DNA from 4 places in the Bacillus sp. 05T21 genome. Region 1 is predicted to be linked to each of the others. Evidence: riboswitches for the same ligand, from Rfam matches in the RefSeq annotation. Region 1 holds a riboswitch; each other region holds the start of a gene.
The links. Region 1 has a riboswitch for lysine ahead of AC1DKZ_RS09510 (amino acid permease). Riboswitches for the same ligand answer to the same signal wherever they lie in the genome.

Region 1 (5,133 bases):
AGAGCTTTGAACAAAATAAGCCAAAAATGTTTCAAAATATTTCACGGCAGGGATAATGTTTTAAAGAGAAAAAATGCTTATACTTCATTTTTGAAGCATAAGCGTTTTTGTTTAAAATACTTAAAAACAAAAATCTTTTGGTAAAGTGCCATTTTTTATCATCGTTCTTAATCCATGTTTCATAATCCAAGGATTAACAGGATGATTTTTATCGAGTAATTGTTGCAACCATTGAAAAACGAGTTCGCTATCTTCTTTCGTAATATCATTAATGTGATTGGCTACAGATTTTTGAACATACTTAGAAGGGTCATTCATTAATGGCTCAAGAAGCTTTAAATTATTTCTGAAGTCACCTTTCAGAGCTCCTATTTTTTTTGCCCAAGGAAGTCTTGGTCTAGTACCTTCTGAAACTAATCTCCTAATGTGGCTGTTTTCATCACGTAACCATTGCTGCAATATGTCCAAGGTTCCTTCATGGTATTTTTCAAGATAAGGACGAATGGCATATTCAGCAGTATTTCTCTTTGTTATTTCATACATTGCGTGGAACGAGGATTCAAAATCGTTAAGCCCATATTTTTCAACGTATTTTGCAATAGGCATGTACATGTATCCGTTTGTAAATGTACCTACTTCTGTTGTATTTTCTGGTCCCAATGTTTTCAGTAATATATGTATTGCTTCATTAAAATCTTTTTGTAATGCATTGTGTAATTCATCTGCTATTACTTCTACACGTTGTTTTAACTCTAAATTTTCAACTTTACATGTTACAGAATCTACAAAGCTTTTTTTAGAGAAATTAGGATCATGTTTAGAAATAGAATCAGCCATTTTTTCTGCTAATTCTTCGTTAAATAAAAATTTTAATGGAACGTATTTACCCATTTTTTCACCTCAGTGGTCAAATAAAAACAATTTTTATTTTTTAACCGACAAGCCATAAACTAGAGTCTCACTAGGAGTCGTAATACTAAAACCAGTCGTCTTATAATCAAGTTTTAATGTACCACCAGTGTAGTCTTTCGTGAATGAGTCCATTTGTACAATAAGCATTTCATCTTCATATACAACATCATCCGCATTATATGTATCCCAAATTAAATCAACATCAACGAAAATGCTGCAAGAGTTTGTCATTGTTCCTCTAATGCGAATGATCTTTTTGTCTTCACGTTCTAGTCTATGTATAGCTGCTATTGCTTCATCAGTAATACGAATGTTCATGTAATCCCAACCTTTAAGTGTATTTACTTTATTATTGCAAAAACAGAAGGAATAGGGAAGTAAAGAGGATTGTAATAAAAAACGAGCAAACAAATTTGTTTGCTCGTTTTGCTATACTCTATTTCAGTTCACATTTATCAAGTGGAATGACTTTCGTTTTCTTAGTAAATTTATATCCTAACCATAGTACTAAGAAGAGTGGTAAACCGATGTAAGAAACAAGTACACCGTTCCAGTCGATAGATGCTCCCGTAAATGCTCCGTAGTTTTGACCTAAAATAACGATAACACAAAGTGTAAATGCAAAGATTGGACCGAACGGGAACCATTTTGCTCTGTATGGTAAATCTTTTAAATCTTTTCCTTGGGCAACATAAGCTTTTCGGAAACGGTAATGACTAATAGCAATCCCTACCCAAGCAATAAATCCTGACATCCCAGAAGCATTTAATAACCAAATGTATACAACACCGTCACCGAATAAAGAAGCGATGAAAGCGACGCTACCAACTACTGATGTTGCGATTAATGCGTTAACAGGGACACCACGGCTATCTAATTTGCCTAAGAATTTAGGTGCTTTTCCTTGGCGAGCTAAATCCCAAAGCATACGAGTTGATGCATACATTCCAGAGTTACCAGCAGAAAGTACTGCAGTTAAAATAACAGCGTTCATAACAGAAGCAGCGAAGGCAACGCCCGCTTTTTCAAATACTAGTGTAAATGGACTTACTGTAACATCACTTGCTGCAAGGCTTTCAGTCGTATAAGGAATTAATAAACCGATAACGAGAATTGCTAAAATGTAGAATAATAAAATGCGCCAAAAGATAGAACGAATTGCTTTCGGAATATTACGTTCTGGATCAGCAGTTTCACCAGCAGCTACTCCTAATAATTCAGTTCCTTGGAATGAGAAACCAGCAGCCATAAATACACCGATAATTGCCATGATGCCGCCATTAAATGGTGCATCTGCAACAGTGAAGTTTTTAAAGCCGACAGATTCGCCGCCCATAATTCCAAAAATCATCATAAAACCGACAATTAAAAAGATAATAATAGTAACTACTTTAATAAGTGCGAACCAATATTCAGATTCACCAAAACCTTTAACAGATAAATAGTTTAAGAGAAAAATAATAGCTAAACAAAGTCCACTCCAAATAAGAGAAGGGGTATCTGGGAACCAAAATTTCATAATTAATGTTACGGCCGCTAGTTCAGCTGCAATCGTAATCGCCCAGTTATACCAATAGTTCCATCCAAGTGCAAAGCCAAGTGATGGATCAACAAATTTTGTTGCATAAGTGCTAAAAGATCCAGTAACAGGCATGTAAGCTGCGAGTTCGGCTAAGCTTGTCATTAAAAAATAAACCATAATTCCAATTGCGGCATATGCGACTAATGCACCGCCAGGACCAGCTGAATGGATAACACCACCACTGGCAAGAAATAATCCGGTACCGATTGTACCACCGAGAGAAATCATCGTAAGGTGACGAGATTTTAATCCGCGTTTTAATTCACCTTGTCCTTGTGTAGTTTGCGTTTTAGAGGTAGATTGATTTGTTGCGCTATTCATGTTCAACACTCCTTTTCTTGTAGGTTAGGAAGGAGCGGGGGAGAAAAATACAAAAAACCGCCAAAGGAATTAGGCGGAACGTTTCACAAATAACCACCCCATCATACCCTTCCGTTAAGATAGCACACCACGTTTACACGGTAATTTTGTAAACGTGACAGTTCTGTTCCTTTCGGAGACAGCCCCAGCTCATATTTCCAGAGAAGAAATATAAACTTCGGCAACTTTTCCTTTCAAACGGAGTCAGTGACATTCGCTGTGTCTCGTCCATTTTACTTTTAAAAGTCGCAACCTCTACCTCATCGGATTGATGAGGATTTATATATTGCTAAGATATTTAATATATGGCAATTGTAATGACTTTCTGAATATATTGCAAGGAATTTTGTTAGGAAAAGTCAAAAAATATCGGTTATTGTATAGGAAACGCTTGCATAACTCCACCCGAACCTACTATTATGTAGCAATAAGCAAAGAAAAAATTGTTATACAAATGTTTCGCAAAAAATATTGAAAAATCCTTTAAAATTAAAAGAAAATTCAGAAAATATAATTCGACATAACTATTAAAAGGGGATTATTCCTTAAATTCGTTTCAAAGAATAAGTATAAATCTGATAAATAGAATGAATATTCTTTTTATTTCTGATAAAATTGAGGTATTGTTTAATTGAAAAGGGGATATCATTATGAAATTAGAAACGGAAAGATTATATATAGTACCGTGTACAGAAGAATGGATTCAAATTGCGGATAATCAAGGATACAATAGTGGTCCGCATATTGTAGGACATATAGAAAATATGAAACGAGATGCGGCTTCATTACCGTGGGGACCGTGGTATGTTATTCGGAAAGAGGATGATGTTGTTCTAGGTGATATAGGATTTAAAGGGAAACCGAATGAGCAACATACGGTAGAAATTGGTTACGGATTTATTGAGAAATATTGGAATAAAGGGTATGCAACAGAAGCAGTTAGTGAATTAATGAAATGGGCTTTTCAAACAGGGGAAGTGGAAACGATTATAGCGGAGACACTCCTTGATAATTATAGCTCTATTCGTGTCTTAGAGAAATTACATATGAAAAGAGTAAATAGTACTGAAACGATGGTCAATTGGAAAATAGAAAAATAAAAAATACCGCTCGAAGTAAATCGGGCGGTATTATTATTAATTATGGTAGCATTTGTTTTTGATCTTTCGGATAGCCGGCTGTCGATACGTTAGAACGATTGGAATGATTACGAACAGCAATAAAAATAGATATAATAACGACAAGACCAACTGCAACGTAAGAAAGTGAAATAATAGTTGGATCTACTTTAAATGTAGTAAGCAGTGTACGTATATTCGTAAAGATAATAAGTCCGCCAACGAGTACGCCAAGTAAATGAGAAGGAACGATGCGTACTAACCATGCGGCGATTGGTGCGGCAACAATACCACCAAGCATGAGGGCAAATACCCAAACCCAGCTTACTTGTTCCCAGCCAAGTGAAATGAAAAAGCCAATCGTTGCAGCGAGTGAAACAGGAAATTCACTCGTATCTACAGATCCAATAACTTTTCTAGCTTCATTTCCTCTTGCAAGAAGAACAGGTGTCGTAATCGGCCCCCAACCACCGCCGCCAGTTGAATCGACGAATCCAGCGAATAAGCCAAGTGGTACAAGTTGTTTAGCAGACATACGCTTATTTGAAGAAACAATTTGTTTTTGAATGATGAATCGTAATAAAATATAAACCCCTAAAGTAAATAAAAATATGGAAATGTACGGTTTAATTACATCACCAGGTAAATTGCTTAAAAAACATGCCCCAATAAATGCGCCAATTGCTCCTGGTAATGTAAGTCTGGAAACTGTATATTTATCAACGTTTCCAAATTTGATATGAGATGCACCAGAAGCGGCGGTTGTAACGACTTCAGCTAAATGAACTGATGCGGAAGCTACAGCTGGTGCGATACCAAACATTAATAATAGTGAGGTAGACGTTACCCCGTACGCCATACCAAGTGCGCCATCAATCAATTGAGCGAAAAATCCAATAATAGCAAAGACAATTAATTTCTGCATAAATAATCCCCCTGTAATAATAAATGAAAAAGACACTTTTCCCGTATGAGAAAAGTGCCTTTGGTTTTTCCAATCAGCAATAATTAAATTTGTTTCATTATAATACACATTAATCGTATAAAACAACTGGGTTTTAAAGTTTTTTGAATTGAACGAAAGAAAAATAAAATATACAATAAAAGGATGGAGAGAAAGAGGAGAAAGACTATGTTAGCATTTGATCATCTCGTTCACGC
Region 2 (5,133 bases), on a different contig from region 1:
ATGGGATTGGGAAAAAATCGTTCAAAAAGAATGGCGTACTATCGATTACTTACAAAAAACAGTACAAACAATTTATGGAATATTCAAAGAATTAGAAGATCACTTATTTGAAAAGTATCCGTTCCTTGGAAAGTATTTACCAGAAGAAATTGTTTTCATTACTTCTCAAGAACTGGAAGATAAATATCCAGAATTAACACCGAAAGATCGTGAACATGCAATTGCGAAAGAACACGGTGCAGTCTTTATTATTGGAATTGGTGATGCACTCCGTTCAGGTGAAAAGCACGATGGACGCGCGTCCGATTATGATGATTGGAAATTAAACGGTGACATTTTATTCTGGCACCCAGTACTACAAGCTTCGTTCGAATTATCATCAATGGGAATTCGTGTTGATAGTAAAGCACTTGATGAGCAATTAACGAAAACTGGTGAAGACTTCAAACGTGAGTATGATTTCCATAAAGGTATTTTAGAAGACGTACTACCATTAACAATTGGTGGTGGTATTGGACAATCAAGAATGTGTATGTACTTCTTACGTAAAGCACATATCGGTGAAGTTCAATCTTCTGTATGGCCTGATGATTTACGTGAAGCTTGCAAGAAAGAAAACATTCATTTGTTTTAATAGAAATATGAGGGAGAGTGGCTCGAAAATAGAGTTACTCTCCCTTTTTTATTGTGTAAACTGCTGGTTTACAGTGAGTGTTACTAATAGTTTCTTTCTTTTTCATCTCCTTTTATGTAATAATTTGTTAAAGGAGGGGACGTTATGAACTTAGGAGCACAGCTAAAAAAACTACGAGAGTCAAAGGGTTTTTCGCAGGAGGATGTTGCAAAGAAAATCGGGGTAAGTGGGAAAATGATAAAAGTTACCCTGACATTGATTATTTAATTTTATTGAGCGAAATGTACAATGTTACGCTCGATGAATTAATAAAAGGGAATCAAAACTTTAAAGAGAAAATACATATTGATGAAGAAGATGAGGATTTTGAGAAAGAGAATGAGTTTGGTTTTTATATTGGATTTGGTTTGCTAATTATGAGTGCTTTCATTGATTACGAAGGAATTCAAGAGATTTTATTAGGGGCTGCGCTATTCATGATGGTCTTTTATTCCGACGTGAAGAAAGTTATTTTGAATGAATTTCGCTCGTTATTTAAAGGGAAAGATATATATGATAAGAAGTGAGAAGAGTCCGTTATATTTCCTAGGAAAAGGTATTGCGAATAATTTAATTGTTTTATGGCGGTTTTTATATATAGGTAATATGTTAAAAAGCTGTTTGTATAGAGTCTTGAAATCTATGTGTAAAATGATAATAAAGTTATTTAATTTTAAAAGCTCAAACGAGTATAGCCCCGTTCTAAAGTTAGGACGGGGTTGAAAATCTAAGTTTTATTGAATAAGAATTTTCTTCAAATATTTTTACTTCAGCAATGCATATTTCAGTAAAGGCTTTTTATAAAACATCACTTACTTATTTGTTACCGATTTCTTCCGCCAAACCGATTAAAATTCCTTCGGTTCCACGAATGTAGCAGAGTCGATACGAGTTCTCATACTGAACTACTTCGCCAACGAGCTGAGCACCATGCTTAGTAAGTCTGGATACCATTTCGTCAATGTCTTCGACGGTGAACATGACGCGCAGATAACCGAGGGCGTTTACAGGAGCTGTCCGGTGATCTGCTATAGTAGGTGGGGTGAGAAATCGCGAAAGTTCAATTCGGCTGTGACCATCTGGCGTAACCATCATAGCAATCTCCACGCACTGAGAACCGAGTCCGGTTACGCGACCAGCCCATTCACCTTCGACAGTCGCTCGCCCTTCGAGGTTCAAGCCAATCTCCTCGAAGAAAGAGATTGCGTCATCAAGGGATTCTACAACGATGCTGACATTGTCCATTCTTAGTAATCTGTTGTTTGCCATAGTCTTTATCTCCTTATGTGTAAAAATTTATCCCGCTATTTGCGGGCAATAAGACTCCCACCTCAAAATTCGGCGAATGCGAGGAAGTTAGGTGGGAGATAACTGCCCGATTGTTGAATAGAATGACTTGCTTCTATTTTTTAACAATTTTATTGTTTTTTAAACGACTTTATTTTAAACTAAATAACCTTTTTCTCACTTTCCACTATGCAAACAGCTTTCTATTTATATAGGAAGGAAATAGATTTATATAATTTATTTTAATTTTTACAGGTGGAAATTAACTCATCTGCACTAAAGGCTCAATTTTCGCCATAAATGATTGATGAAGTGCTTCAACACCCGTTACTAAATGAAGACGGTCAATAACGACAGATACTTTAATTTCTGATGTACTTACCATTTTAATATGAATATCTTCTTCTTTTAAAGTAGTGAACATATTCGCAGCAACTCCTGGGTTAGATACCATACCAGATCCTACAATTGATACTTTTGCTAAATGATTTTCATGTTCTACAGATTCATAGTGAAGTGCTTCTTGATTTTGTTCCAATACTTCTAATGTTTCTCTTAAATCATTAGAATGGATCGAGAAGGAGAGGTGAACAGTTCCTTCATTTGTAATACTTTGAATAATAATATCTACATTAATATGTGCTGCTGCTAATGTAGAGAAAACTGTTGAAAGTGCACCTTGTTCTAACCCTTTAATTGTGACACGTGTAATATTATCCTCAAATGCAATACCTTTAACGATTGATTGTTGTTCCATGTTACATTCTCCCCTTACAATTGTTCCGTTTTCTTGTTCCATACTTGAGCGAACTTCTAAAATTACATTATGATTTTTAGCAAATTCAACAGCGCGTGGGTGTAATACGCCAGCACCGAGGTTGGCAAGCTCTAACATTTCGTCATAAGAAATTTCATCTAATTTATAAGCATCTTGTACAACTCGTGGATCAGTCGTATATACGCCGGTCACATCCGTATAAATATCACATTTTTTTGCTTTTAGTGCAGCAGCTAATGCGACAGCAGTCGTATCGGAGCCACCGCGGCCAAGTGTGGTAATTTCATTTTCTTCACTTATTCCTTGGAAACCAGCTACTATAACAATCGTGCCTTCAGTAAGGTAAGACTGAATACGAGTAGTGTTAATGTCAGTAATCCGTGCACTACTATGTACAGATTCTGTCGTAATACCAGCTTGCCATCCTGTTAATGAAATTGCGTTATAACCTTTTGTTTGTAGTGCTATTGTTAATAATGAAATAGTTACTTGTTCTCCTGTAGATAGGAGCATATCCATTTCACGTTTACTTGGATTTTCAGTAATAGCGTTAGCAAGTGCTACAAGTTTATCCGTACTTTTTCCCATTGCTGAAACGACAGAGACAATACTATGTCCTCGTTCATATTCTTCAATAATTAAATTTGCTACATGTTGAATGCGTTCGACGCTTCCGACAGAAGTACCGCCAAATTTTTGTACAATCGTTTCCATTACGAATTCCTTCTTTCGTCCATTTTTAAGAATAGGTTAGGACATATACAAATCCCAATATTCCTGTAGTTACCAGAGAGAAAAACAAAAAACACCATCTCAAATAAGTGAGGATGGTGCTGTTACAGGAAAAGGGAAACAGAAAACGGAGCTAATAAAAAAACCGCCAAAAAAGGAATATCATAAAAATGATATCTCTTTTTTGTAGATAGCTCTTCATACGTACACGTCTGTACATATGACAGTTCTGTTTCTATTCGAAAACAGCCCCAATTGATAAATGCAGAGAAATTTATCAATTTCGGCAACACTTCCTTTCCTCTAAAATCATAGACATCTCTGTGTCTCCTTTAGAATACTTATAAGCGTTGCAACCTCTATCTCACGTTTTAGGCGAGAGTGTATGATTTATGAAGTTGTTGGTAACATTTGTTTTATAATAATTTAAATTTTTCAGGGAATCAAGTGTTTTTTGTATTTTTTTGAAATTCTATCTTTTTATTAAATTAGTTTGTGAAAAATGTAGCAAAATAAATTCATTGCATGTACATTGAAAATATAGCGCATGGGAGGTGGAAGGATGGGGAAGAAAAAGCCTATTTATGTAGCAACAAAAATGAACACAACAATGGAGAAACTATGGGCATATACACAAGAGCCTGATATACATACAGAATGGGATGCTCGTTTTACTGAAATTTCGTATTTAGAAAAAAAAGAGGGAGAACCACAGAAGTTTTTATATAAAACAAAGATCGGATTTGGACTTGAAATAGCCGGAGAAGGGGAATCGATAGGTGAAATTAGAAAAGAAACTGGAGAACGCATTTCCTCTTTAAAATTTTGGACAGACAATCAATTATCACTTATACAAATAGGGCGTGGTTATTGGAAGTATACACCGAATGAAGAACATATTCATTTTGAAACGCAATATGATTATGATACGAGATTTGGTCGTATAGGAAATGTGATAGATTTATATGTTTTTCGTCCACTATTAGGTTGGGCGACAGCATGGAGTTTTGATGCTTTAAAATTATGGTTAGAAAAGGGACTTCATCCAAAGTTGCTAATTAGAAGAACGATGACGTATTGGCTAGTTTGCTTTTTATTTGCTTTCGTATGGTTATATCAAGGGATTGTACCGAAATTGATGTTTACTCATTCAGAAGAAGTAAAGATGCTTTCTGCACTAATCGGATCGAATGAAAGTAGTATTTTTATACTTAAAATAGTTGGATTTTTAGAAATAATATGGGGTGTTATGTGGCTATTGCCATTTCAAAAGCGAAAACTATTTATATTGCATATTATATTGTTGATAGTTTTAACATTAGCGGCAGGATCGACGAATATCGCTAGTTTTACGCAACCGTTTAATCCGATTACATTAAATTTTCTTCTAATAGGGTTATCGATTGTCGGTTATATAAATAGCACTAATTTGCCAAGCGCAAAAAATTGCAAGAGGACGAGAAAGGGATAAGTATATGGTTAATATTTATGAAAGATTATTAGGGGATTCTTATAAAAGGCTTCATCCAAAATTGCAGGAACGATATGCGATAACAAAGGAAAATAGCTTTATTGGGGAAGGGGAAATGGATGAAATTTATGGAGGATCTTTTTTCGTTAAATTAATATTAAAAATTACATCGAAGTTCCGTATGTTTTTCTC
Region 3 (5,133 bases), on a different contig from region 1:
GATATCCACGCTTTTTCCGCTGCTAATGATTTTTCTAACGGTAAAATTTTTCTAATACTACAGCAAAGATTCGGATTACTTTCCCATAACTTCTCTCCATGAAGCTTCGCTTGTTCATCGAGTGTAAGTTCTGGCTGTTTTTCTATAATATTTAATGAAGGAAATCTCTCGCGTACCTTCTTAATTAATTCGTACGTTTCTTGAAAATGAACATTTGTATCCAAAAATACAACTTTAGCAGATGGATTTACTTGGTTTATAAGATGCAATAAAGCCATTCCCTCCACCCCAAAGCTACATGCATATACAATTTCATCTTTATATTCGTTATAAGCCCAACTTAATACTGATAGCGCGCCTTTCGTTTCATCTTCTTTAGAAAATGAAACACTATTTTCTTTCCACGTTTCGTACGTCAACATGTTTTTTCCCCCTGTAAAAGCAAAAAGACGGCTTTAACCTATTAAAAATAGATTAAAACCGCCTCTAGTTTTTCTAGTCAGCGCTTTTTACTTTAAACGAACCTTTTCACTTTTTTCTAATTGAATCACTTTTCCATCTTGCACAACAATTGTAATGGAACCATATTTCATATCAGCAAGCATCGCTTGAATTTTCTCAGATACTTCATCAAAATGCTCCCGTACGCTCACGCAAACAGCCCCCCTTTTTATTCAAAAAAAAATCTTTCCCATTTCGAAAAGACTGTTCGGTAATATATTTTACCTTATCTTTCAAAATGGATTCCATTTTGCTGGATTTAGCACCTTGCTTTCTATAAGCAGGTTGCCGAGCTTCGTAGGGCCAGTTCCCTCAGCTTCTCTTGATAAGCTTTGTATTTGTATTTTATCACAATTCTGATTTTTTTCAATCCTAGTTTTCCGATATATTTAATTATTTTTCTTTTTTTAAAAGGAGTTGCCTTTACTAGACAACTCCTTCTTTCTCATTCACACCAGCTCTTTAATACGTATGCGATCGTTCCCAATGATATTTTCATATGTTTCACGTTCTACGACAATTTGTGACGTCCCGCCTTTTGCAAAGACGACAGCTGGTCTACGAATACGATTATAATTATTCGCCATCGAGTACCCATATGCCCCCGTACAAGAAATTGCTAGTAAATCAGAAGAAGCAACTTGCGGTAAGTTAATATCCCAAATCAGCATATCTCCACTTTCACAGCATTTCCCAGCAATCGAAACGAGTTCCTCATTCTCATCATTCCCTCGATTCGCCAACATCGCCTCATAACGGGCTCCGTATAGAGCTGGTCTTAAATTATCTGTCATTCCACCATCGACTGAAACATATTTCCGAATGCCAGGAATCTCTTTCACCGCTCCGACTGTATAAAGTGTTGTTCCCGCATCACCTACGATACTACGACCTGGTTCAATCCATACTTCTGGAAGCGGATATTCACATAATGTAAATTGTTCTCTTATCGTACTTGTTACAGCGTGCACATACGTTTCAAGTGTTAACGGTGTATCTGAATCCGTATAACGTATACCGAAACCTCCGCCCACATTTAATACTTTCATCACATAATGTGTTCGCTCTCTCACTTCTTCTAAAAATTGGCGGAGTACTTCAATTGCTCGAACAAATCCAGCCGTTTCAAATATTTGTGATCCGATGTGCGAGTGAATTCCTAGCACATTATAATTTGATTTTTGCAAGGCAAGCTCAATTGCTTGCATCGCTTGACCATTTGAAACACCAAATCCAAATTTCGAATCCTCTTGACCTGTTGTTATATATTCGTGTGTATGTGCCTCTACTCCAGGCGTTACACGGATTAATATGTTCACAAATTTCCCATGTTGCATTGCTAAATCGTGCAAGATTTCTAATTCTAAGAAATTATCTACTACAAAACAACCGATATTCGCCTGAAGAGCCATAATCATTTCTTCTTCTGTTTTATTATTTCCGTGAAAATGAATACGCGATGCCGGAAAACCAGCTTGGAGCGCAGTATATAATTCTCCTCCAGAAACAACATCTAAAGACATATTCTCTTCACGAGCTACTCGGCACATCTCCATGCACAAGAACGCCTTGCTTGCATATGCTACTTGATAAGAGAAACCACTTTCTTTAAAAGCACGATGAAACGCGCGGCACTTTCCTCGAATAGACTCTTCATCGTATACATAAAGTGGTGTTCCGTATTGTTTTGCTAGCTGCGTCGTATCGCACCCACCAATTTCTAAGTGTCCTTGCCCATTGATTCGGCTTGTGCCGTGTAAATACATTTAAATTCCTCCCTTATTTCCTCTAAAACTCATAACCCCAATCTTCTATTCATTGCAGCACGCTTTTAGATAGACAAAAAACGCGCGGAACAATGTTCACACGCGTTTCTTATTAGGAAAAATATATATTGAAAAAATAAACGAGTTGTTATCTTCTCAAAATAAGAAACCGCATCAACATCTCCAAATAGCTCTTCATAAAATAAATCTTATGACAGTACTACATTTATTCAATGCAGTCCCAATATATGAATAAGATGGTTATTCTTATATTTCGGCAATAGTCCCTTTCAACCTATGATCACAGATTCCACTAAATCTCCCATAGCTTACTCTTTCCTATCGCGGCCTCTACCTTTGAGAGTAGATGAGGTAAGTCTATTTAATTTTCAAACATCTAATTGTTGCTATTAACAATACCAAAGGACCATTTTATTTGTCAAACAATTTTTTATATTGTTTTTTTACAGTTTAATTTTGTATCATTTGGTAAGCGCTTTACTGAAACCTTTGTCACTTCCCATTCGCCCTCTTCGTTATTAAATGTAATCGTTACCTTCTCAAATGGTGGAACAATTTTCCCACCAACCTGTTCATACTTCGTTACTTCAATACTCGCTTGAAATAAATATGTACCACTATACACTTTTTTTAAACTAATAATTTTAGGACATTGATAAGGCTTCAAGCTCCCATATTGTTTTTCAATTGCCTTATTTATTTTTGGAAATAAAACAGAATAAAGGGCATCTTCCATAAGGGGTGCATCATATTGTGCTACCGACACACTCGGTGAAGCAAAAAGTATAACACTACTGCATACTATAAAATATAATAATTTTCGCATTATAACCTCCGTTTTATTACTCGATTCTTTTTGCGCACGATAATTATCATACATAGAAACTCCGTTTTATTGTCTCCCACTGCCCTTTTTCTACTCAATTATTATAAAAAAGCCCACAACTCTCTTTTATTTTCGTATAATGATACTCATAGTATAATAAACATAATAACAAAGGACTGTTCGTATATATAAAATGAGGCGCTAATCAAACCGGCTCACAAGAACCGTCATGCTTTTAGGAGAGGAGTATATTATGCTACAAAATCTGTTTCCAAAACTGCGATTTGCACTAGTTGCAGTCGTTTTATTATGGATAAAAACATATATTGTGTACAAGCTAGCATTTGATATTAGAATTGATAACTTCTTTGAAGAGTTTATGCTTTTTATTAACCCACTAGCTTCGTTACTTTTATTTTTTGGTTTCGCTTTACTTGCATCTAAGTACCGAAACCGAATTATTATTGTAATTAGTTTTATACTGTCATTTATTTTATTTGGAAATGCAATGTTTTACGGGTTCTATAACGATTTTGTTACTTTCCCTGTTTTATTCCAAACAAATAATATGGCTGACTTAGGGACGAGTATAAAAGAACTCTTTACGTATAAAACATTACTTTTATTTGCAGACGCAATTATTTTAATGTTTATTTCGCGTAAATTCCCATCATTTGGTGATAAAACACCCCTTTCTCGCTCTGAGAAGCGAACTTTCTTTAGCGGTGTAACAGTATTATTAGCACTACAAATTGTTGTTTCAGTTATATATAAACCACAAATGTTCTCACGCTCGTTTGATCGTCAAACTGTCGTGAAAAATCTAGGTTTATACACATATCATCTATTTGATATTACACTTCAATCTAAATCTTCGGCTGAACGTGTATTTGCAAGTGGCGATGGATTCTCTGAAATTAAAAACTATACAGACTCAAAAGATAAGCAAGTTGATAAAAACTTATTTGGAGCTGCAAAAGGTAAAAATGTAATTTTAATTTCAATGGAATCTACACAAAGTTTTGTTATTAATAAAAAAATAAATGGAAAAGAGATTACTCCATTTTTAAATGAGTTTATAAAAGATAGTTTTTACTTCGATAACTTCTATCATCAAACGGGACAAGGTAAAACTTCTGATGCTGAATTTATCGTTGAAAATTCCCTTTATCCGTTAGACCGTGGTTCTGTATTCTTTACTCATGCAACAAATGAATACACTGCCACACCAGAACAATTAAAGAAATACGGATATTCTTCTGCTGTCTTCCATTCAAACGATAAAACGTTTTGGAATCGTGACGTAATGTATCCTGCGCTTGGATATGATCGTTACTTTAATTTAAATGATTACGTAGGAACGGAACAAATGTCTGTCGGTTGGGGATTAAAAGATAAAGAGTTCTTTGAGCAATCTATTCCAAAGTTAAAATCTTTACCACAACCGTTCTATACGAAATTTATTACTTTAACAAATCATTTTCCATTTCTTCTAAATCCAGAAGATCAATATGTTGATGAATTTAATTCCGAAAGTGGTGTTTTAAATCGCTACTTCCCAACCGTTCGTTACACGGATGAAGCTCTTAAATTATTTATTAAACAATTGAAAGACGAAGGACTATATGATAATTCCGTTATTGTCATTTATGGTGATCATTACGGCATTTCTGAAAACCATAATGCAGCTATGGCTCAGTTCCTTGGGAAAGACGCTATTACACCGTTTGATTCTATGCAATTACAACGCGTCCCTCTCATTATTCATGTGCCTGGCCAAGAAGGAAAGGTCATCTCTAAAGTATCTGGTCAAATTGATATTAAACCAACGTTACTTCATTTACTTGGTATTAAAACAAATCAATCCGTAGAATTTGGAACAGACTTATTTACGAAAGAAAAAGACCCTCTTATGGTAATGCGGGACGGCAGTTTTGTTTCGGAAGATTATGTTTATACAAAAAATATGTGCTATAAAAGAAGCACAGGTGAAGAAGCTGATTTAACACTATGTCAGCC
Region 4 (5,133 bases), on a different contig from region 1:
ACTTAGCAATATGAAAATTAAGCTGAGAAATTGACTCATTCGTTCTTCAGTATCAATTGGATATAATGCTACAATAATATTTCCCGAAAAATATTTCCACAGAGAACGAAGCTGCATAGAAATCATATATAGGATGATATAAACGATAGCACCTTTTACGTATATATTCGGAACAAAATATAGGATGAAAGCACCGATTACCCCCAAGCGAATATATATACCGAAATAATCATTACCACGTAAAAATGCAAGTGTATGTAAATAGAAGAAAGTAGCTTGTTTTTTATGTAGTAAAGGTTCAATCCAATTTGTAAGCCATTTTCTTTTATTTACTTGCTTATTCAGTTGCGGAACATCGGTGAAAATGCTAGCAAATTGATAGAAACGAACGTCCATTTTTTCTTCTTGTTCGATTATGTAATCCCACGGTATTCGTTTTGTAGGTTGTTTCTTCGTGTATAGAAGCAGGAAAGCAAGAAGTAAGAGTAGTCCGCCTAATACGATCATATTTGCAGTATAAAACAGCATGTAAATGATCAGGGCGTTACAAGCAATGCGAATGATAAACCATATGCTTTTTTCATAACTATCACGCCACATCCAATGTATGTATATGTTCCAGCCCTTTAGAATCATTAAAATTATAAAGATTGTACATAAAAAAGGTACGGTTAATTGTAATGATTGCATGGCAAGCGGTACGATAACAAGGAACATAAATATAAGCGGGAAAAGCTGAATGATGTAATTATATAGAAGAGATTTTTTAAAATAAGATGTTAATTTCTCTTCTAGTGCTAGTAAATAGACAGCATCGGGCTTTTGAATAAATGTACGTATTGGGCATCTCGTTATAATCGCTGTTAAGACGATTGTAATAAGCAATAGAGATATTCCTTTAGAAGGATCCGTTTTAAGAAACTTAGCGTAATAATATGCACCTACACATGAGACGAAGATGAAGCTATATAGTAAACCGTTAATCATACGTGCAAAGTATGTGATGGCATTTTGAATATGTTGTTGAAAGCGAGAGCTCCATAGTGATTCGATTGACATGTTTTTCACCTCTTTTTTCTATTATATATGTTTTGTAAAGTAAAAAACGAGCAAATTGCGTTACGCAACTTGCTCGTTTTTCTTTTCTTTATTTTTTTTCTGATCACGATTCATTAATGGATAGAAGGCAAAGCCAATCCCGAATAAACCAATTCCGAGAAGAAATGTTTTTATATCGGATGCTCCTGTTTTAATAACCCATAGTGCATAGCAAATTGCAATAACTGCGACCACACCATCTATAATTCTTGCCCGTAACTCATTTTTATAAGTTTCACCAGTTGCGACCAGTTTTAACTGGAAGATTGGTGAAACGAGATATGGAATGAGGTAGGCTAAAGTTGATACTGTAATAACGAATGTATAAGCTTCCGCAATGGTTCCAGATAGTGTTGAGAATAAGAACACTTGCGACATAATGTTTGTTAATCGTAATGAGTAAATTGGACTTCCTTTTTTATTTGTTTTTGTAAAGAAGGAAGGGAAGAAACCTTCTTTGGCTGCTTGATAAGGTACTTCAGAGCTTAATAAAATCCAGCCTAATATTGAACCGAATAGGGAAGTAAGAGCAAGTAATGCCATAAGTTTCCCGCCACCATGACCCATTGCAGCGTTTAATGCATCTGCTAATGGACGTTCAGAAGCTTGTAATTTATCAACGTGAAGTACACCCATTGTTAAAATTGTAATTCCTAAGTAAATTGCAACTGTGATAAGTAATCCTGCAACAGTTGCGCGTTTTACCGTTTTTGGAGAGGTAGCTCGGTTTGATAAAAGAACGGCTGATTCAATCCCGATAAATGCCCAAAGCGTTGTAAGAGCCGCTAAATTTACTTGTGAAAGGAGGCCATGTGATACGCCTTCTTTATCGATCATTGGTGTGTACCATTGTCCAAATTTTGAAGCTTCGAACGCAAATAACGTAACAATGATGAATAGAAGGAATCCAGTTACTTTCGTTGTCGTTGCTAGGAAGTTGAGCTTCCCAGCTCCGCTTACACCGTTTGTTAAAATTAAATGTGTGCCCCATAGTAAGACGGAACAAATAGTAAATGTAATGAGCTTTCCAACTTCTATATCGAACGAGCCGATTGAAAATAATAGTCGCGTATCTTTCATAATCGGGAAGAAGAGTGATAAATATCCCGCGAAAGATGTAATGATGGCAACGTTACTTGCCCAGTTTGCAACCCAATATCCCCACACCATGCTGAAACCAGCCATTTTCTTTCTTTTTGGTGTTGAGAATAAAGCATATGCATGACTTTGTGGTCCTGTCGTTAAATCAGGACGACGAATTGCTAAATTACCGAAAACAAGAGCTAGCATTAAAACACCAAATCCTGTTGTTAACCAAGCTAAAGTGACACCGAGTGGGCTTGCTGTTTGTGCCAACGTACTTGGCACCATGAAAATACCAGCGCCAACCATGTTACCGACAACGAAAGCTGTTAGTACCCAAAAGCCCCATTTTTTTTGTTGCATAGAAAATACCTCCAAAGTTAGTATAACCAAGTCAAGCGAGGAGATATGTATGTCTTCCTGATAAGGAAGAGAAGGTCCAAACAAAACAAAAAAAGCACGTAATTTGCCGCTACATGCTTTCTATCTTATAAGAAACCCACGACATACCTCTCGATAGCTCTCCACAAACGAAACGTTTGTGACAGTTCTGCACTTATTAAATGCAGACCCAGCAAGCGTGCATGGTGGACACGACTTACTTCGGCAATCATTCCTTTCTCATTTCTTCATCAATGCCACTACATCTCCTGAAATGATACTTTTAATGATTGCAACCTCTACCTCACCGAGATACGAATGAGGATTTATGTATTAAATTAACATGTTTAAGAGTAACAAATGTATTTTTATACGTCAATGGATATAGTAATAATCAGATTATAGAGAAGAATTTGTTATTAGGTCCTGGAGGATTTTAACTAAAAAACAGCTGACCTAAATATTAGATCAGCTGCTACATATAAGATTATACTAAGTTTAATACAGTTACTTTTTGACGAGTCATAGACTCAAGGCTCTTACGAATACCTTGTGCGCCCATACCTGAACCTTTTACACCGATGAATGGGAAGTGGTCAGGGCCGCGCTCTGTGCGTCCGTTAATTTGAACAGAACCAGTGTCGATTTTGTTAGCAATTGCAAATGCTTTGTTAATGTCTTTTGTGAAGACACTTGCTTGCAGACCGAACTCTGATTTGTTAGCAATTTCAATCGCTTGTTCGTCAGAAGAAACACGGATGATTGGAAGGATTGGGCCAAATGGCTCTTCCCAAGCAACTTTCATTTCTTCTGTTACGTTGTCGATTAATGTTGGGTAAATTAGGTTGCGCTCACGTTTGTTACCGATAACGATTGTTGCACCTTTTTCAGCAGCATCGTCAATTAAACCTTGAACGAAGTCAGCAGATTTGTCGTCGATTAATGGAACGATTGTGCTGTTTTGTTCTGGAGATCCAACTGATAGTTCAGCTACTTGCTCTTTTAATAAGCCAGCTAGTTCGTCTGCTACATTTTCATGTACAAGTACACGCTTAATAGCTGTACAACGTTGACCTGAGTAAGAGAATGCACCGCTTACGATATGCTTTGCAGCTTCTTGTAAGTCTGCATCTTCACAAACGATACCAGGATCTTTACCACCAAGTTCTAATACAAGTGGAATCATCGCAGCTTTTTTCGCTAAATGTTTACCTGTATTTGTACCACCTGTGAACGATACCATATTTACGCCAGGATGTTCTACTAAGTAGTCACCAATTACAGAACCGCGTCCTGTAGCTACATTTACAAGACCTTTTGGAAGGCCAGCTTTATGAAGTGCTTCAACCATTTTAACACCGCTAATTGCACCTTGAGTTGCTGGTTTGAAGATAACAGCGTTACCCATAATAAGTGCTGGTGCAAGTTTTGCAGCAGATAAGTTTACTGGGTAGTTAAATGGTGCAATTGCTAATACAACACCAAGTGGTGCGCGCTGAATAATCGCAAGTTTAGATTTAGATCCACCAGGGAAGCTATCACCCATCATGCTTTCACCGTGCATGTGAAGTGCTTCGTCAACTGTGTAACGAATTAAGTCAGCTGTACGAACGACTTCTTTTTGCGCATCTTTATAGCCTTTACCGACTTCTTTCATAATGATATCGGCAATTTCATCTTGCATATTTACGAGCTCATCAGCCCATTTATATAAATATTTTGCGCGATCTTGTAGAGAAGCTTCAGCCCATGATTTTTGAGCTTCTTTTGCAGATGCAATTGCTTCATCTACTTCTCCTTGAGTAATTGCTTGTACTTGCCCAATTACTTCGTGTAAGTATGGAGATGGAATGTCGATTGTTTGACCTGAAGAGCTTTCTCTCCATTCTCCGTTTAAATAAAATTTGTACGTATTGCTAGTTGTCATGATTAGTCCTCCTAAAATAGCAACTTGTAAGAGTGAGTATAAGGTGATTGTAGGTGGTTTGATAATATTTTTCAAATGAAATGTTTGTGAAAACGATTTCTTACTATTTTTTTATTTTGTATGCCCTTTCTTACAGAAGATTCTCTTATTTCAAGCTGAATTATAAGCAGAATGCATCACTTTTATTTTTTGTGATAAAAAATTATTTTATTCTAAAGCGAAAAAAATAATTGACAGAATACTCAATAAAGTTGTAAGATTATAAATGGAAAATAAATGAAGGGGGTGTGCGTAATGATTGTAATCGTAAATGTAATGGGCTTAGCTCTGTTAAATGGCGGAAAACATTCATATCATTACGCAACCCGTGCGGATATATAGGACCTTTTTGTCTTATGAGAAGCGTACGTTGCGTATATCGTAACGTACGCTTTTATGCATTCTATTGCATATCGTCAAAGCGGCGGTATGCTTTTTTTTGTTTATCCCGCTATTTGCGGGCAGTAAGACTCCCGCCTCAAAATTCAGCTGGAGCAAAGAAGTTGGGATGGGAGTCGGGCTGCCCGTAAACGCCCGATTGGTGAAGGCTAATAATCAGTGGGGAATGAACAAAACCCCCACTGATTAAAGTTTCACTTTATTTT

Region 2: it holds a riboswitch for lysine, as region 1 does, so the genes downstream of both, AC1DKZ_RS27190 (aspartate kinase) here and AC1DKZ_RS09510 (amino acid permease) in region 1, are expected to answer to the same signal.
Region 3: it holds a riboswitch for lysine, as region 1 does, so the genes downstream of both, lysA (diaminopimelate decarboxylase) here and AC1DKZ_RS09510 (amino acid permease) in region 1, are expected to answer to the same signal.
Region 4: it holds a riboswitch for lysine, as region 1 does, so the genes downstream of both, AC1DKZ_RS22385 (amino acid permease) here and AC1DKZ_RS09510 (amino acid permease) in region 1, are expected to answer to the same signal.

What each region holds. Positions count from the first base shown of each region.
Region 1 is NZ_JBFTMD010000003.1:176,901-182,033, forward strand. It holds gene AC1DKZ_RS09495 (DUF2716 domain-containing protein) at 1-56, shown strand, start outside; gene AC1DKZ_RS09500 (DNA alkylation repair protein) at 121-891, opposite strand; gene AC1DKZ_RS09505 (iron-sulfur cluster biosynthesis family protein) at 925-1,230, opposite strand; gene AC1DKZ_RS09510 (amino acid permease) at 1,349-2,815, opposite strand; lysine riboswitch at 2,928-3,120, opposite strand; gene AC1DKZ_RS09515 (GNAT family N-acetyltransferase) at 3,505-3,954, shown strand; gene AC1DKZ_RS09520 (sulfite exporter TauE/SafE family protein) at 3,995-4,897, opposite strand; gene AC1DKZ_RS09525 (VOC family protein) at 5,105-5,133, shown strand, end outside.
Region 2 is NZ_JBFTMD010000026.1:38,942-44,074, forward strand. It holds gene asnA (aspartate--ammonia ligase) at 1-634, shown strand, start outside; partial or broken gene AC1DKZ_RS27180 (helix-turn-helix domain-containing protein) at 779-1,200, shown strand; gene AC1DKZ_RS27185 (VOC family protein) at 1,490-1,942, opposite strand; gene AC1DKZ_RS27190 (aspartate kinase) at 2,223-3,452, opposite strand; lysine riboswitch at 3,654-3,840, opposite strand; gene AC1DKZ_RS27195 (DoxX-like family protein) at 4,033-4,941, shown strand; gene AC1DKZ_RS27200 (DUF4166 domain-containing protein) at 4,946-5,133, shown strand, end outside.
Region 3 is NZ_JBFTMD010000002.1:240,691-245,823, forward strand. It holds gene AC1DKZ_RS06145 (phosphoadenylyl-sulfate reductase) at 1-422, opposite strand, end outside; gene AC1DKZ_RS06150 (YezD family protein) at 510-653, opposite strand; SAM riboswitch class I at 725-833, opposite strand; gene lysA (diaminopimelate decarboxylase) at 951-2,267, opposite strand; lysine riboswitch at 2,448-2,629, opposite strand; gene AC1DKZ_RS06160 (DUF3888 domain-containing protein) at 2,719-3,114, opposite strand; gene AC1DKZ_RS06165 (LTA synthase family protein) at 3,368-5,133, shown strand, end outside.
Region 4 is NZ_JBFTMD010000015.1:108,322-113,454, forward strand. It holds gene AC1DKZ_RS22380 (ABC transporter permease) at 1-1,059, opposite strand, end outside; gene AC1DKZ_RS22385 (amino acid permease) at 1,120-2,544, opposite strand; lysine riboswitch at 2,691-2,872, opposite strand; gene gapN (NADP-dependent glyceraldehyde-3-phosphate dehydrogenase) at 3,050-4,489, opposite strand.